DNA from 2 places in the Exiguobacterium sp. BMC-KP genome. Region 1 is predicted to be linked to the other one. Evidence: riboswitches for the same ligand, from Rfam matches in the RefSeq annotation. Region 1 holds a riboswitch; the other holds the start of a gene.
The links. Region 1 has a riboswitch for FMN ahead of ribD (bifunctional diaminohydroxyphosphoribosylaminopyrimidine deaminase/5-amino-6-(5-phosphoribosylamino)uracil reductase RibD). Riboswitches for the same ligand answer to the same signal wherever they lie in the genome.
Positions count from the first base shown of each region.

Region 2: another riboswitch for FMN. It lies ahead of ADM98_RS14545 (ECF transporter S component); the one in region 1 lies ahead of ribD (bifunctional diaminohydroxyphosphoribosylaminopyrimidine deaminase/5-amino-6-(5-phosphoribosylamino)uracil reductase RibD).

Region 1 covers NZ_LGIW01000015.1:2,094,063-2,099,581, forward strand. Annotated here, with positions in the region: gene ADM98_RS16435 (bifunctional 3,4-dihydroxy-2-butanone-4-phosphate synthase/GTP cyclohydrolase II) at 1-321, opposite strand, end outside; gene ribE (riboflavin synthase) at 321-947, opposite strand; gene ribD (bifunctional diaminohydroxyphosphoribosylaminopyrimidine deaminase/5-amino-6-(5-phosphoribosylamino)uracil reductase RibD) at 932-1,972, opposite strand; FMN riboswitch at 2,131-2,275, opposite strand; gene ADM98_RS16450 (M20 family metallopeptidase) at 2,459-3,664, opposite strand; gene ADM98_RS16455 (MetQ/NlpA family ABC transporter substrate-binding protein) at 3,687-4,505, opposite strand; gene ADM98_RS16460 (methionine ABC transporter permease) at 4,525-5,175, opposite strand; gene ADM98_RS16465 (methionine ABC transporter ATP-binding protein) at 5,165-5,519, opposite strand, start outside.
Region 2 covers NZ_LGIW01000015.1:1,694,404-1,699,922, forward strand. Annotated here, with positions in the region: gene ADM98_RS14535 (NAD-dependent epimerase/dehydratase family protein) at 1-635, opposite strand, end outside; gene ADM98_RS14540 (HesB/IscA family protein) at 754-1,104, opposite strand; FMN riboswitch at 1,216-1,357, shown strand; gene ADM98_RS14545 (ECF transporter S component) at 1,512-2,078, shown strand; gene ADM98_RS14550 (YuzB family protein) at 2,151-2,384, opposite strand; gene ADM98_RS14555 (NAD(P)/FAD-dependent oxidoreductase) at 2,477-3,529, shown strand; gene ADM98_RS14560 (DUF1462 family protein) at 3,569-3,865, opposite strand; gene ADM98_RS14565 (NifU family protein) at 3,975-4,202, shown strand; gene ADM98_RS14570 (TIGR01457 family HAD-type hydrolase) at 4,245-5,009, opposite strand; gene ADM98_RS14575 (DUF86 domain-containing protein) at 5,016-5,459, opposite strand.

The DNA of each region.
Region 1 (5,519 bases):
CGTCAGCGAACGTTCATCGGCACTGATGCCGGTCTTTGCTTCTTCATGATCGATACTGAGCGTGAATGCCGTACCGTGCGGATCGGTGTTGTTCGCCGTCATCGGTGCGAGTTCAAGTCGCTGGGCAATCCGCGGACTGACCGGTACACAGACGAGCCCTTTTCCGTATGTGATCATGAAGTTGATGTTTTCTGGTGTCGCATGTTCTGCGAGCATGACGAGATCCCCTTCATTCTCACGGTCCTCGTCATCACAGACGATGATCGGTCGTCCTTTTTTTAAATCTTCTATCGCTTCTTCAATCAAGTCGAATCCATTCATTACATGTCGCCTCCTAAGAATGCTGCCCAGTCCGTCTGCTTCTCGTGTTGCGTGAAATGATAAAGATGTTTCGCCATCATGTCACACTCGATATTGACGACTGCGCCGCTTGCCAATCGATCGAACGTCGTTACTTGACGGGAGTGCGGAATCAGTGAAATCGAGATCGTTTCCGGCGTGACACGTTGTAAGGTCAGGCTCGTGCCGTTGATCGCAATCGATCCTTTCGGAATACAATACTTTTGCCACGACCCGACATCAAACGTATAGACCATCGCTTCCCCGTCCGGTCGTCGACTGATCAGTCGCGCCGTCCCGTCGATGTGTCCACTGACGAAATGTCCACCAAAACGACCGTCTGCTGGCATTGCTCGTTCAAGTTGTATCGGGCTCCCGACACGATATGTGCCAAGTGCCGTTGAACGAATCGTGTCATGGACGGCATCTGCCGTGAAGCCAGTCGGACTCATGGACGTGACGGTCAAACAGATGCCGTCGACGGCGATGCTATCACCAATCTTCGTTCCTTCGAGCACCCGGTGTGCTTCAATTTCAAGCGCTAAACCGTTCGGTCGCGGAATCTTTCGTTTTAACGTCCCGACTTCTTCAATCAATCCGGTGAACATGGCGTCTCCTCCTTTCGGATATACGTCAGATGAAGATCCGGTCCAACCGTTTCGATCTGATCGATTTGAAAACGATCTTCGATATCGTGTTGACCGGTCCACGCCTCCCCTTCAAAAATCGATGGTGCCTGGTAAACTTCGATTCGGTCGACAAGATCTGCTTCAAAGAACGCTGCTTGGATCGTTGGTCCACCTTCAATCAAAATGCTCCGGATATCTTGTTCGTATAACCGCTTTAAAATCGCTTCCGGCGTCTCATACTCACCGACTAGAACGGTCACTTGATCGTGACTAATGCGCGGTACACTCGTTAGCCAATAGGTTGGATTTTTACCATCCTGGAAGACTTGTGCCGTCTCCGGAACCCGACCACGACGGTCAACGATCACTCGAATCGGTTCGATTCCCATTTCGGTACGTAATGTCAGTGCCGGATCATCGACGAGCACTGTCTCACTTCCAACGAGAATCGCATCATGGCGACCACGCATGGCGCGACCATGTGTCCGCGCCTGTTCTGATGTGATCCAGCGCTGTTCACCCGTCGCAGCGATCCCGTTCATCGTCTGAGCGATTTTGACGGTCACGGTCGGACGTTTTCGTTCGATCGTTTTCCAGAACGTGTCGTACAGTGCTTCCGCTTCGCGTCGTAATAATCCGACCTCAACTTCGACACCAGCATCCTGGAGCCGCTTAATTCCTGAACCAGCGACGATCGCATGTTTGTCTTCCGTAGCGACGAAGACACGTTTGATTCCTGCTTGCAGAATCGCTTCCGTACATGGCGGTGTCTTGCCATGGTGATTACATGGCTCGAGCGTCACATAAAGATCAGCGCCACGAGCAGCTTCTCCTGCCATCCGTAGGGCTTCGACTTCCGCATGTGGACCACCGGCAAATCGGTGTGCACCAAAACCGAGAATACGCCCTTGTTTGACGATGACACAGCCGACACTTGGATTCGGACTTGTTTGTCCGTTTAACATCTGTGCTAATTGCATGGCATAACTCATCATCTGTGACATCGCGTTCACTCCTTTCAAATGAAAAAAGACGCCCCTTGAAAAGGGGCGTCTGTATAGAAGGGTTCACGAAATACACGGTTCGCTTTCTGCTTTTTTGCATGCAGAAAGAGACCATCTCCTGAAAACATTTTTTCAGAAAACAGCTTGAATCGCGTCGTTTCGTTCTTCTCCCATCCGGACTTTACCGTCGGCCTTGGAATCTCACCAAGTCAGCCATGATGCGTACATCACAGGTCGCGGGCTCATCGATCAATCGATCGCATCACCGCCGGTTGGGATTTTCACCCTACCCCGAAGAACTGGATTATTGAGTTATACAATTTTAGCCTAGCATATCTTTTTCAAGAAAACAAAGCGGAAATGCTTCTGTCTTGTCACTTTTTTGATTTCGTTCCACTTCTGTCACCCATCGCCAATTCCTGATCGACTACATCCCAAAAACGACTGGAGCACTTGATATCAGTACGTCCAGTCGTTATTTTTTACTTACAAATAGCCGTTCTTCCGGTCATGGAATTCTTGGGCAATCGCCCCGCGCGTCCGTTCATCGGCAAGGACACGAAGTGCTGTTCGAGCAAGGATTTTCGCTCCTGCAATCAATGCCTCATCCCCTGCTTCTGAACGAGCCGCTTCTTTGAACGCTTCCGTATGGGCAACGAGATCGTCTGGTCCAATCTTGATGTACGGATGGATCGTTGGGATGACTTGACTGATGTTGCCAGCGTCCGTCGATCCGAGACCTGGTCGTTCGTCGAGGTGCACGACTTGGCCAAGCGCTTCTGCTTCTTCTTGGAAGAGACGATCAAACGTCCGGTTGAAGACGAGGTTGTCGACTTCATTTTGGAACGCGATGACGTCAAGCGTCGCCCCAGTCGCAAGTGCCGCACCTTGTGCGACCGCTTTGACTTTCTCCGTGACGGCATTGAGTCGTTCCCGTGTCGTCGCCCGGATGAAGAAACGTGCTTTTGCATATTCTGGAATGATATTCGGTGCATCGCCGCCATGGGTGATGATCCCGTGGATCCGGACATCGTCCGGCAATTGTTGCCGCAGAGCATTGATCCCATTAAAAAGCTGGATGACCGCATCGAGTGCGTTGATCCCTTCTTCCGGTGACGCCGCTGCGTGCGCCGGACGACCGGTAAAAGCAAAATCGAGTGGATCGACCGCAAGGGAAGAACCGGTGATCCGCGTTTGTCCCGACGGATGAACCATCAAGGCTGCATCGATCCCTTCAAGCAACTGATGTTTGACGAAACTGCCTTTCGCACTGCCGTTTGGTCCCCCTTCTTCAGCCGGAGTCCCGAGGACGACGACACCCCCACCGACTTCATCGAGTACTTTACTGAGCGCAATCGCTGCTGCGACACTCGTCGTTCCGATGATGTTGTGCCCACATGCATGACCGATGCCTGGCAACGCATCATATTCGGCTAGAAAAGCAATCGTCGCACCTGGTCGGTCACTCGACTTTTTCGCAAAGAACGCTGTCTCGTGCCCAGCGACGCCAAGTTCTACCGTAAAGCCTTCAGCCGTCAGGCGTTCTGCATGTAGTCGCGAAGCAAAGAATTCTTCGTTACCGATTTCCGGTGTCGCATGAATCCGGTGACTCGTCTCAAGATAGGATTCCCGTTTTTGTTCGATGTCCTGTTCAATCGTCTCTACCCATGTCGTGCGTACTGGTGTCGTCATACTGTCCACTCTCCTTTTGAATTTATTCGCCGATGTCACTTAGTGGAACGAACGTCGGGATTGAGCTGCCTTTATACTCTTTTTTAATGAAAGCCGCGACATCTTTTTGTTGGTAAAGCGACGCGATCTTTTTCAGTTCTTTTTTGTTCTTGTCTTCCGTCCGTGTTGCAATGATATTGATGTATGGTTTGGCTGTTTCGTTCTCATGGACAATCGAGTCCTTGATCGGATTGAGTCCTGCGTCAACAGCAATACCGTTATTAATGATCGACGCAGCGACGTCCGGTAAGACGCGCGGTGTTTGCCCCGCAACGATTGGGACGATTTTCAGTTTCTTCGGATTTTCGACGATCTTATCGACTGAACCATTGCCGTCAAAGTCGTCCGGCAACTTGATTAGACCTGCTTCTTGCAGTAATAAGAGGGCGCGTCCCATGTTTGTTGCTTCGTTCGGAACAGCGATTTTGCCACCGACTGGAATGTCTTTGACGTCCTTGTATTTATCTGAGTAAATGCCCATCGGTGCAATGACAGTCGTTGCGATCGGTGACAGCTTCAACTTATGTTCCTTCTTGAATGCGTTGAAGTAAGAAATCGTCTGGAAAGCATTGGCGTCGATCTCGCCCTCAGCCAGTGCCATGTTTGGCTGGACATAATCAGAGAACTTGACGAGCTCGATTTTGATGCCCTCCTTCTCTGCTTTTTTCGCGACGTAGTCCCAAACTTGAGTATCCGAACCGCTGACCCCGAGTTTGATCGTCTTTTCGTCTTCTCCCGATGCTGAGCACCCGGCAAATAAAATCGTCGTTAGTGTTGCTCCAATCGCTACTGCTTTTTTCATGGCTGAATCGCTCCCTTGATTAATGTCTTCTAATTTTTCGTGCGACGATGTTACCTGTCGTCTGTAAGCCTTGAACTAAGATGACGAGAATCCCGACCGTGATGATCATGACTTTCGTGTCGAATCGTTGATAACCATACGTGATTGCTAAATCGCCCAGTCCACCGCCACCGATCGCGCCTGCCATCGCTGACGCCCCGATCAACCCAACCGTCGCGATCGTTAAGTTAAGAACGAGTGAACCGAGTGCTTCCGGTAAAAGGAAGCGGAAAATCGTTTGGAATGGCGTCGCGCCCATTGCTTCTGCTGCCTCAAGGACACCTTTATCGACTTCAAGCAAGGAACTTTCGATCAGCCGTGCCATGTACGGTGCGGCGTAAAAGACGAGTGGGACGATGGCGGCTTCGGTTCCGATCGACGTCTGAACGATCAACCGTGTCAATGGGATGATCGCGACGAGTAAGATGATGAACGGAATCGAGCGGAAGATATTAACGATGCTATTGAAGAACGTGAATAGCGGGACGTTCTCAAGTAATGCGCCTTTTCGTGTGACGACGAGCAAGATGCCAAGCGGTAAGCCGATCAAGGTCGAGAATAAGAGTGAGACGGATACCATCGTCATCGTTTGCAAAAATGCTGTCCAGATATCACTGTAATTAACTAGCATCAGCTAGCACCTCCTCGACCGTCACTTGTGCTTGATCAATGTACTGTAAGGCTCGTTTCACTTCAGTCGCTTCACCAATTAATTCAACGAGCAAAGTGCCGAACGGCGTCTCCTGCAACTCCGTGATGCTACCGTGCAAAATGTTGACATCAACATCAAAACGTTTCGCAACTTGTGACAAGAGCGGCTGCCCTGTGTGATGACCGAGGAAATGAATCTTATAGATTGGATTCGCATTCCGTGATTCGATCAACTGGCGAATCGATGCTGGAATCTCGTCATGCATGACGGACCGGACGAAGTTTTTCGCTGTCTCAGTCTGCGGGTTTGAAAAGACATCAAAG
Region 2 (5,519 bases), 400 kb from region 1:
ATCGGACCTGTCATCTCTGAACGACCACACCACTCAAGAAAGGCTGCTGCTTCATAACTTGAGATATAGCCCATCTTCGCATACGTGTTTTCGGCAACGATCGGACGACCGTCAAGCGCCCGTTTGATATGGAAGACAAGTCGTTCCGTATAATCATCTGGTCCGAGGACAACCGGGAAACGAACAGCAACCACAGGGAATGTCGCGCGTTGGAAGAAATAACTCTCCGCTTGGCGCTTTCCTTCCCCATAACCATGTTCCTTCTCAAGATCATATTTTCCGGGAAACGGATTGTAGGCGCGTTCCGTAATATTCGCTCCACCGTCTTCATAAACAGACATCGTTGACGTCAATACATACCGTCCGACTTTTCCTTCAAATTCGTCGATTGCGAGCTTGGCTTGATACGGCGTGAAGCAGATGTTGTCATAAATGACATCCCAGTGCTGTTGACTCAAGTCCTTCATCGTACTGCTTGATGTCCGGTCTCCTTTAAAGAATGTCAAGCCCTTCGCGACTGGTGGAGTATGCTCGCCGCGTGTGACGATCGTCACATCATCTCCCGAATCGGCTAAGCGAATCGCTAAGCGCCGTCCGAAATAACGTGTTCCCCCGAAGATCAATACTTTTCTCATCCTGAAGCCCTCCCTATTCGTAGTAGCATTCACTCTCTGTAATATTTCGAGTCAACGGAACAGGTCTCCTGTATGTAGACAATAAAAAAATCGTGGACGATGTCCACGATTGTATCAATCAACAACCACCCGGTGTACCGGCATTCGTTGCCGTACGGAATGAAGTTCCGCAACCACATGTTGCGATGGCATTCGGATTCGTGATCGTGAATCCACCGCCAAGCATTGACTGTTTATAATCGACTTCCAGTCCTTTGACGACCGGATAATCTTTTTCGTCCACGATGACGGTCACGCCGTGCTGTTCGAAAACGAGATCCGTTTCTTTTTGTTGATCGAATCCCATTCCGTACGACAGACCACTACATCCACCACCTTGGACGAGCATCCGAAGATTTCGTTCATCTGCTGGTGCCTGCGCCATCATGTCCTGGACTTGTAACGCTGCTGCCTCCGTTAAATGGATCATGTCATCACCTTCCTTTTCTTTAGTATACGCAACTTTTGAGCGAATCGAAACCTAGTTGCTTGAAACCATCTTGAATTCGTTGTATAAATGGTATGTACAATAAAATAATCGTTCCATCTTCAGGGCAGGGTGAAATTCCCGACCGGCGGTAAACAACTCATATGAGTTGAAGCCCGCGAGCGAATAGGGCGCTATTTGCTGATTCTGTGTAATTCAGGAGCCGACAGTATAGTCTGGATGGGAGAAGATGGCGGCATGAGTTTGAATTTGATCGATTTTGCAATAATCGATTAGGTTTATTTAATGCGGACTTCTCCCCTGTTGATTTCATCAATGGGGGTTTCTTTATGGTCGCAGTCATGCCAATACTTCATCGAGAGGAACGAGCAAAAGGAGACAATACTCGTATGAAACGCACACAAAAAATGGTCACTCTGTCAATGTTAGGTTCAATCTCGTTTGTTCTTATGCTTATCAATTTTCCACTACCGTTCTTACCGAACTATCTGAAGATCGACTTCAGTGATGTTCCTGCTCTCGTCGCAGCGATCATGTTCTCACCGGTCGCAGGTGTCATCGTCGAAGCATTGAAGAACGTGTTGTACTATATCTTCCGCGGAAGTGGTGTTCCGGTCGGAGAATTCGCTAACTTCGCTGCAGGCGTTGCATTCGTACTACCTGTCAGCTGGTTCTACCACAAAAAGAAATCAACACAAGGTCTCGCAACAGGTCTCGTCGCTGGTACGATCACGATGGCACTTGGTCTTGCGATCCTCAACTATATCTTGATCCTTCCAGCGTATGCATGGTTCCTAGGTATGGACTATATGGCGGATCCAGCTGTCAAATGGACAGCGATCACAGCCGGTATCTTACCGTTTAACGTCATCAAGGCACTGTTTATCTCGGCACTCTTCATTCCATTGTTCTTGAAACTACGACCATGGATGATGCGCCGTCAACAATCTGCTTAATCCGAAAAGCTGCGCCCGCTGACGGACACGAATCCCCTCGTTCAAACGAACGAGGGGATTTTTTAGCTATGCTCACAGCTCATTCTCTTCGATTTTCAGGTAAATCTTCTCGAGCAACTCTTCCGGTGTTTCGCCTACGACGGTCTCACCATCAACGAGACAAAAATGATCGAGCGAACAAATACCACAATAGCCGAGACAACCGTATTCGACGACGTCAACATTCGGGTCACGTTCGAGTTGTTCCATGACGACCTGTGTACCAGCCGCTAAGTTACTAATACAAAATTCAATAATCGGATTCACTTTTTTTCCTCCTTCAAGCAGGAAACGACCTGCCTCATGTCGTATTATACAAGGTCAGACTGATTTAGGGGAACTAAGGGGGATTTTACGTTATGAAGCAATTGGTCGTACTTGGCGGAGGATATGGTGGAATGCGGATTTGTGAGCGATTCAAGGACGAGGAAGTTGCCGTCACGCTCGTTGACCGTCTACCGTACCACGCACTCAAAACGGAATATTATGCACTCGCAGCAGGTACATTATCAGATCGGGATGTCCGGATTGAATTTCCGGAGGGGAAACATCTTACCTATAAATATGGACATGTCATCAAAATCTCACCCGAGACGAACACGGTCCATCTGCAGGACGGATCAGAATTATTTTATGATGACTTGATCATCGCTCTCGGTTGCGAGGATAAATACCATAACATTCCGGGTGCTCAAGAATTTACATATAGCATCCAGACACTTGAAGAATCACGAAAGACACAGCAAGCCATTTGCGGACTCTCACCAGGGTCTGTCGTCTCAATCGTCGGCGCTGGTCTATCCGGTGTCGAACTTGCCAGTGAACTGCACGAGAGCCGGAAAGATTTAACGATCCGGTTGTTCGACCGCGGACCATCCGTCTTGTCGTTCTTATCGGACAAAGTCTCTTCTTACGTTCAAGAATGGTTCGAGGAGCATGACGTTGAAGTCATCAACAATTCGAACGTCACGCTCGTCACGGCAGACGACGTGCGTAACGGCGACGATACGTACCCATCCGACTTAACGATTTGGACGGCGGGTACACAACCGGTCAAAGTCGTTCGCGATCTCGGTTTTGCTGCGGACAGTGGTGGTCGAATCAAATTAACAGACCACCATCATGTACCGGAATACGATAATCTATTCGTCATCGGTGATTGCGCAAGTCTACCGTATGCACCAAGTGGTCAACTCGCAGAACATCAGGCAGAACAAGTCGTTGATGTCTTGCAAGCCAAGTGGCAAGGTAAAAAATTACCGAAGTTGCCAGAAATCAAACTGCGCGGAATGCTCGGATCACTCGGAAAATCAGACGGGTTCGGAATCGTCATGGGTAAACAGGCGCTGACAGGAAAAGTCCCACGTCTCTTGAAGTCCGGTGTCTTATGGAAACATAAAAAGATTAAATGAGTAAAAGAGGTATCCGACTCGGGATACCTCTTTTTTCGTTCACCCCGCCTGACTTAACTTCGCATCAATCGCCGCCGTGATCGTCTTTAATTTAACGTACCCCTCGTCAATCATCTCGTCATCTAGAACAATCAACGGGTAAAAATAGACATCTTCTTTCAGCGCTTCCGTCCATTGATCCGCTGCTGCTGTCTCGAAATCGATATAACGTAACGTCATCGCTTGCTCATATTTCCGCCCGAGTACGGCTTGTAACCAGCTGAACGTCTCTTCCGAGCTGGGTGCCCCGACACAACTCGGACAAGTGACTGCTGTTCCGTAAACCGTGATTTCCATCTTGAAGTCCCCCTTTTCAATTCACTCCTCTTTAGTATACAAGTTTTCCAGATTGAGAACATTTTTCAACCCTGTTACAATGAAACTATACGAAAGGATGTGTTTACGCATGGAAATGTTTGATCAAGTGAATGAAGTTCTTGAAAAATTGCGTCCGTTCCTTCTTCGTGATGGAGGAGACGTTGAACTCGTAGATGTAGAAGACGGAATCGTAAAACTCCGTTTGATGGGAGCTTGTGGTAGCTGCCCAAGTTCAACAATCACATTGAAGGCCGGTATCGAACGTGCCCTTCTTGAAGAAGTCGCTGGCGTCGTTGAAGTCGAACAAGTCTTCTAATACATGAAATCCCGAACGAATTCTCGTTCGGGATTTTTTGATTCACAGAATCCATTCAGCTAACGTATCGACCATATATGTCGGTTGACGATCCTGCCCTTGAATGAAGACTGGTGTATGGACGCCAGAATTAACGTGCATCGTCCGGATGCCTCCATTGATTCCGAAGAGAATGTCCGTATGGTAGTTATCGCCGACCATGATGACGTCTTCTTTTGACAGACCAATCATCTCCGTTGCGATATCAACCATGACCGGTTCCGGTTTACCGATGAAGAACGGTTCCTTCTCCGTCGTCACGCGTAGGACCGCTGTCAAGGCACCGTTCCCTGGTAAGAAACCACGCTCTGTCGGAATCGCGATATCACCATTCGTCGAGATGAATCGCGCACCGGCACGAATCGCCAGAGCACCAACAGCGAGTTTTTCATACGTGATTTGACGATCGAGTCCAATAACGACGTAATCTGCTGCTTCGGTTGCGACGACATCTAACCCTTCTCGTTCAAGCGCATCGATTAGTCCTGTTTCTCCGATCGCATAGACGCGCGCTTTCGGTGACAAATCAGCGATATAGCGACCTGTCGCCATCGCGCTCGTCAAGACGTGCTTCGCATCAGAATGAACACCCATCCCGCGTAACTTCTCCGCCACGGCTTCTGCCGTCATTGACGCATTGTTCGTCACGAACAAATACGGAATCCCTTCTGCTTGCAGACGATTGACGAAATCGACCGCTTCTTTCACCGGTTCCGTTCCATTATACATCGTTCCATCTAAATCAAATAAATAGCCTTTTGCCTTCATTCTGACTCACTCCTCGTTTGGTAAAAATGCAGACACCGGTCCGAGTTCTGTCTCGATATACCGACGAATCGCTTCCGGGAAACGACGTAGTTCTGCTTCCTCTGTCTCTAGTACCGCCCGAATCTCCGCCATACTTGACTCTGTGAATGACCGGACGATCAACGTACGTAACGCAACGAGCTTCTTGAGACTCGTCGCAAGCGGTCCATCGATGACCTTCTCATCTTCTAAGATGAGGATGATATCTTCATAACTTCCCGGATCCCGCATGATGAATCCATCAATCATACTGTTTCCGATGTCGATGACACTCTCGATGACTAAAAAACCAATCCGTTCCATAGCCAGTGCCGTCGTCACCGGATCCCCCGTAACTTCTTTACTTTGTCGAAGTGCCGTCTCATAACAGACGACCGTCTCTTCGATTTTTTGACGATTGACGAAATACATCTTCATTCCCCCTCACATCCTCCATTTTATCGCTATCCGGCAATCCTGAAAAGCAGAAAG